3 regions of the Paenibacillus sp. B46(2026) genome follow, and region 3 is predicted to be linked to each of the others. Evidence: predicted binding sites of a transcription regulator. Region 3 holds the regulator's gene; each other region holds the start of a gene.
The links. The regulator Rex, encoded in region 3, represses fermentation and respiration genes when NADH is low (regulators of the CRP and FNR family bind a similar motif). The targets are predictions, from matches to a motif close to TTGTGAAATATTTCACAA.

Region 1 (2,276 bases), 930 kb from region 3:
AATACATGCTGGTGAACATCCTGTTTTACACACTTTTTTTTGGAGTTCCTACGTATTTGAAGCAGGTACGTCATCTCAACGAAGTTCATACAGGAATAAGCATGTTAGCTTTGGGGTTATGTTCAGTCATTATTGCTCCGATCGCAGGGCGCTGGATTGACAGATCCGGATCACGGTCAGCTTTGATCATATCGGCTTCGTTAATGACTTTTGGCTCTATATTGATCGTTGTTATGAATGAAACTTCTCCAATCTTCATTGTCATTGTTGCCTTAGCTTTATTTGGAATAAGTAACGGCCTAAACGCGGTCGGCATGCAAGCAGCTCTGTTCAAAAGCACACCCAAAGAAATGATTGGTGTCGCATCGGGTATTTTTAATACATCACGCTACCTGGGGACCATCTTATCGTCGTTATTGATTGGAATTGTTATGGGAGATACATTCAATGTGACAGGATTTCAGACGCTTGGAATCATTCTTACGTTATTAGCTGCATCACTGATCATCACGAGTGTACGTCGCGATGCAGGTGCGGTGAGTCCGGAGCAAGTAAGCAAGTAAAATAGCGAATCTGCCGTGCAATAACACGTTTACACCCAATGAATCAATAGCTCCATTGGGTGTATTTTTTGTTTTTCACCAAGTTGTCAGAAAGAGTTGATCCTTTCTTGAACGTTTAGGGTAGAAGACGTGTCTTTGATTGAATTAGGTAAAAATAAAGATATAATAATTTTGATTAATAGGCTTGGTTAGTACTTTAAGTGCATCAATATCAGATTTTAATAGGCATCCAATGCTTGCTATAATCGGGGGCCAACAGGAGTAAACGCATTAAAGGTGTGGCAAGATACCGTCATACCTAACTTTGTGAAATTTTTCGCAACTCTTCATTGAGCTTGGCCGAAGCTGATATTGAATGTTTTTAAATTGAACAGAGTTTGAAAGGAGGCAACACAAAGAATGGCTATTGATACGGTGTTATGGAGCAGGCTAGTGACTGGTTTGACGCTTGGATTCCACGTGATTTTTGCAACGCTTGGTGTCGGTGTACCTTTGATGATTGCTATTGCAGAGTTCATCGGCATTCGGAAGAAGGATCACCATTACATACTTATGGCGAAGAGGTGGTCACGAGGGTTTGTCATTTCTGTGGCGGTGGGTGTCGTGACAGGTACAGCAATATCGCTACAGTTGGCCCTCGTATGGCCGAATTTTATGAAGCTAGCCGGGAATGTCATTGCATTGCCACTATTTATGGAAGTATTCGCATTCTTTTTTGAAGCGATATTCCTGGGCATTTATCTGTACACGTGGGATCGGTTCAAAAATCCGTATATCCACTGGTTGCTGACCATTCCGATTGTCGCCGGGGCAGGCATGTCTGCTGTTTTTATTACAACAGTGAACGGATTCATGAACCAGCCTGAAGGCTTTGTCATGGAAGCAGGTCAATTCATGGCAGTGAACCCTGTACAAGCGATGCTGAATACGGCGACGTTCTCCAAAGTGTTCCATGTATTAAGCTCGGCTTATCTGACAGGAGCTGCTCTGTTAGCAGGAATTGCAGCCTTTGCGATGCTGAGAAAAGGAGTGTCGGGCTACCACAAAAAGGGCTTGAATCTCATGATGGCCGTTGTGCTGGTATTCAGTTTATTAAATTCCTTAGCTGGAGATGTATCTGCCAAGTTTTTGGCTGAGCATCAGCCTGAGAAGCTCGCAGCTGCCGAGTGGCATTTCGAGACGGAAAGCGGAGCCGATTTGATTTTTTTGGGATGGCTGAATGCAGAACATGAAATTATAGGCGCTCTTCATTTGCCGAAACTGCTCAGTTTCCTTGCCTTTGGAGACTTTAACGCCGAGGTAACCGGGCTGAATGAATTTCCACCAGATGAACACCCGCCCTTACTTGTGCATTATTTGTTTGATCTAATGGCTGGAATTGGATTCGCTCTGCTTGCTATATCATCTCTGTATTTCCTGTTTGTGTTCTGGAAGAAACGTAATCAGTTTAACAAGTGGATGCTTCGTATGGTTGCACTCAGTGCACCGCTTGCTTTTCTGGCTATTGAGATGGGCTGGTTCTATGCAGAGATCGGGCGGCAGCCATGGATCATACGAGGTTATATGCGAGTGGAAGAGGCCGCGACTTCTTCACCGAGTGTAAGAATTTTATTTTTTGTGTTCCTGCTTCTGTACATCGTGCTTGGTGTCATCTGTGTTCTCGTATTGAGACGTCTGTTCAATAATAATCCTGCTGACCTTGAGATGGAGAAA
Region 2 (2,276 bases), 2.8 Mb from region 3:
GCCAACTCGCCGTTCTCCAGATCAAACAAAGTGCCCAAACGAATCAGTTCCTTCACTCCGTCCGGACCCTCATTCACCAATACCTCTACCGCCTCGGAGCGGCATAAGCCCGCTCCTGCAACAAGTGTGTCCTGCAAGTGGTAAGCAGGTGAATCATCCTCAGCGATAACCGCAGCAATGCCTCCCTGCGCATATCTGGTGTTACTTTCAAGTAATGACTTCTTCGTGATCATTAATACACGTTGTTGTTCACTTGCCTTAATGGCAGTAAACAAACCGGCAATCCCTGAGCCTATAACCAGTACATCCGTCTCTACCATGGGTAGCGCAGATAGATCAAAATCAACTAAATATTGCGGTATCATGTTATTCACCTGTCTTGGAGCAAGAGTAGCGCACCTACTTTACCAACAACATGCGCTCTAGTGATTCTCTGGCTTTGTCGGCAACGGCCGGTGGCACGTAGATTTGCGGCTTCATCGTTTCCAGGCATTTCACCAGTTTCTTCAAGTTGTTAACTTTCATGTTGGGACATACGAGGAACTTGGTAGCAAAATGGAACTGTTTATCCGGACTATCCAGACGAAGCTGATATCCTGTACCATCTTCGGTACCTACGATAAATTCCTTCGCTGATGAATTTTTGCAATACTCCAGAATGGCTGTTGTACTGCCTACAAAATCACCCATTTCTACAACCTCAGGGCGACACTCTGGATGGACAACAAACTCTGCATTCGGATGCTTGGCTCTCATCTCCACCACATCTTTGACTGTGAGCATATCATGAGTGTTGCAGTAACCTTCCCAGATAATCATTTTCTTGTCTGTATGCTGCTGCACATAATGTCCCAGGTTTTTATCCGGTACCCAGATAATTTCGTCGGAATCCACTGATTGAATAACCCGGACCGCATTCGCTGAAGTACAACAGATGTCAGTTTCTGCCTTAATCTCAGCCGAGGAATTGATATAAGTAACCACCTTGGCGTTAGGGTGTTGTGCCTTCAATTTGCGTAGTCCATCCACATTCACCATATCTGCCATCGGGCAACCCGCACGCTCATCCGGGATAATAACTGTTTTGTTCGGCGCCAGAATTTTAGCGCTTTCACCCATAAAATGAACACCACAGAAAACGATCACATCCGCATCGGTTTGTGCTGCCTTCTGGGCTAACAGAAACGAGTCTCCACGGAAGTCAGCAACCTCCTGGACCTCATCACGTTGATAATAATGGGCAAGAATAATGGCATTACGTTCCTTCTTCAATTCCATCAGCCGCTCACGTAGCTCGCGGTTCATCTCAGCCTTGCGCTCTAAAGCCAGAGCTTCCACCTGTGATCCTCTCCTTTATCGGGACAGCGTCATGCGCTGTTTCGTAGGGCTAACCTAAGTCGTTATCTTCGCTTGAGAAACGAATCACAAGCGGTTTAACAACTAATTTACACAACGTTCACGACTCTGTCAATAAATGAAAAAGGTCCAGAACAGCGCTGTAACCACCCGTTTGCTAACTGGATCGCCATCTAACTCCCGTTTATCTTTATCTATCCTCTTTTAAAATAATGGACAAAAAAAGAGAGCCCGAGGGCTCTCTTGATTTCACCTGCTACCATAGCCAGATGTATTATGCATTAAGACGTTGGCTTCGTTCCGCCATCATCCGGGTTGTTGTTATTACCCTTTTCCAGATTCGGAGCTTCGTTTGGAATATCTCCGGCTGGTGGCTCAGGCGTTTCATCTTTACCTTGAATGCGGACACGCACATCACCGATGTTGTCGATGATTGGCTCTCCGCCTTCAGTTGGCGTACCTTCACCATCATTGTCATTCTCTGCTTTTGGCGTTAACGAACCTGTCTCGATCAATTGCTTGATCTGATCCATTTCCAAAGTCTCAACCTCAAGCAAAGTTTGAGCGATCAGATGCATCTCTTTTGAATGTTTAACGAGCAAGTCCTTACATTTCTCGTAACAATCATTGATAAAGCGTTGCATTTCCTGATCAATCTCATAAGCGATGGAATCCGAGTAATTCTGTTCATGACCGATATCCCGACCAAGGAATACCTGTCCTTGTGAACTTCCGAATTGCATAGGTCCCAATTTCTCACTCATACCGTATTCCATAACCATGCTGCGAACAATACCTGTCGCTTGCTGGAAGTCACTGTATGCACCAGTACCAATTTCTCCGATGAACAATTCTTCAGCTACACGACCTCCGAGGAGTCCGGTTACTTTATCCAACAGTTCCTGTTTGGTAACCAGCAT
Region 3 (2,276 bases):
GAAAAATCCCAGTTTCTCGAGATGTGCCACAGGACGCAGTCCATAATCAGCCACGTTCTGCTCCACTTCACGAAGCGTTTCAGACATATGTGTATGGAGAGGAAGGTTTAGGTCATTCGCGACCTGTACAAGCTTCTCTATGTAGTCAGGAGGGCATGTATATGGGGCGTGTGGCGAGATTACGGTTGTAATACGACCATCTGCCTGTCCATTCCACTCACGTGCAAACGCTGCCGACTCCTCCAGCTTCCGCAACTGCTCTTCTTCCGAGCACAGCCCGATTACACCACGTGCCAGTGCTGCTCTAACGCCGGATTGCTCCACAACTTTGGCAACTTGATCCATGTGATCATACATGTCCAGGAAAGCTGTAGTTCCGCCTTTCAACATTTCAAGCACCGATAGCGAAGTTCCCCAATATACGTCTTGTGAAGTCATTTTTGCTTCCATCGGCCACATTTTTTCCTGCAACCATACTTGCAACGCAAGATCGTCTCCGTGCCCTCTGAGCAACGACATTGCTGCATGACCATGCGTATTGATCAGACCCGGCAGGAAGAACAATCCTTTTCCATCCACTTTGGTACAATTTTTGTCTTCATCCGGCAATGTCTCACCAATATGCACAATCTTGTCATTCTCAACAACCATGTATCCTTGAACCACGTTCCATGTTGTGCCTTCATTAACGGCAAATTTGCCGTTGTGGATTACCCATCTATTTGTTGTCATCTTCCTCGTCGTCCTTTCCAGTCTCCAAGTAATAGGCCAAACTAAGCAGATCCGTTGTAAAGTCAGCATGGTGAATGCGGATATGCGGCGGTGTTTTTAGAATTGTTGGTGCAAAATTAAGGATCGCTTCGATTCCGGATTCAATAAGCTGATCGGCTACATTTTGGGCTTCCGTATCCGGAACCGTGATAATTCCGATGCGGATGTTATCCGTTTTCACCGTTTCCGTCAATTCATTCATTGGTTTCACCGTCAAACTGTTGATTTGACTACCAATCTTCGGTCCGTATGCATCGAATACAGCAACAATCTTCATGTTGTCTTTCAGATATGCGTTGTAGTTGGACAAGGCCTGTCCGAGATTACCCGCGCCTACCAGAGCTACATTAATTTGCTGATCGATCTTGAGGATGTGACGAATTTTCTCGATCAAATAGGATACATCATACCCGATCCCTTTACGACCAAAATCACCGAAGTAAGCCAGGTCTTTTCGAATTTGGGCCGGATTCAGATCCAGCCTCTGTCCAAGCTCTTGAGAAGAAACAGTAGCCACCTCACGCTGATGCAACTCGCTCAAATAACGCAAGTATACAGGCAGACGTCGTACCACCGCTTCCGAAATTTTATCCGATTTCATTCTTGCTCCCCCTTACCAAGGCCACGATAAAATAATAGATGAAAAGATGAGCATCCTGTATAAACTCAAAGATAAACGTGACATTTAATACAGAATGCTCCTTGTAATTTAGGTTATAAGTTCTTACATGCAACTGTTTCAATCGGATACGGAAATATCTAATAAAGTTTAACGCCAAACGATAGTGTCATGCAATGATATAACGAACAAAACAACCCTTATTCTTGTTCTTTAGCAGGTTTTTCCAACCACTCGGTAATTCGTGGAACCATCTGTTCCGTGAGCATATGCTCCATTTTGGGACCAGGTAATGAATATAAAAAGAATTTACCATAATACGCTTCAATCACCCGTGTATCATAAACAATGACAATGCCTCTGTCCTTCGCTGTACGCACCAAACGGCCAAATCCCTGCTTGAAACGAATGACCGCTTGCGGCACAGACAGTTTCAAGAATGGATTTTTCTTTTGTTCTTGTAGCAACTCACTCTTGGCTTCCACCAACGGATGATTCGGTGGCTGGAAAGGCAATCGCACAATAGCGAGACAGGTTAATGCATCACCAGGGATATCTACACCCTCCCAGAAGCTGCTTGTGCCCAGAAGTACTGTAGCTTTGGCCTCCTGGAACCTGCGAGTCAACTTGGAGCGGCTTCCACTGTCCACGCCTTGGCCCAGCAACGAGATATCGTTACCAGACAAAGCCTCCTTCAGCGGATCATAGACCTGTCGCAGCATCTTGTAAGAAGTAAACAGAACCATCATGCGTCCACGAGTGGCAATTGCGGTCTCTGCGAGTGACTGCACCAGCATATTGACAAAGTGCGCATCACCCACACTGCCCTTCACACTCGGAAAATCACGCGGAATCACGAGAAGTGCCTGATCGCGATAGTTGAACG

Region 1: the regulator Rex is predicted to act here: its motif matches at 868-885, upstream of AC1S8V_RS14810 (cytochrome ubiquinol oxidase subunit I).
Region 2: the regulator Rex is predicted to act here: its motif matches at 1,411-1,428, upstream of nadA (quinolinate synthase NadA).

Annotation. Positions count from the first base shown of each region.
Region 1 covers NZ_CM165907.1:3,268,231-3,270,506, forward strand. The annotation lists gene AC1S8V_RS14805 (MFS transporter) at 1-563, shown strand, start outside; gene AC1S8V_RS14810 (cytochrome ubiquinol oxidase subunit I) at 963-2,276, shown strand, end outside.
Region 2 covers NZ_CM165907.1:65,515-67,790, reverse strand. The annotation lists gene nadB (L-aspartate oxidase) at 1-365, opposite strand, end outside; gene nadA (quinolinate synthase NadA) at 400-1,338, opposite strand; gene ftsH (ATP-dependent zinc metalloprotease FtsH) at 1,638-2,276, opposite strand, start outside.
Region 3 covers NZ_CM165907.1:4,199,044-4,201,319, forward strand. The annotation lists gene AC1S8V_RS18685 (amidohydrolase) at 1-732, opposite strand, end outside; gene AC1S8V_RS18690 (redox-sensing transcriptional repressor Rex) at 719-1,372, opposite strand; gene dinG (ATP-dependent DNA helicase DinG) at 1,591-2,276, opposite strand, start outside.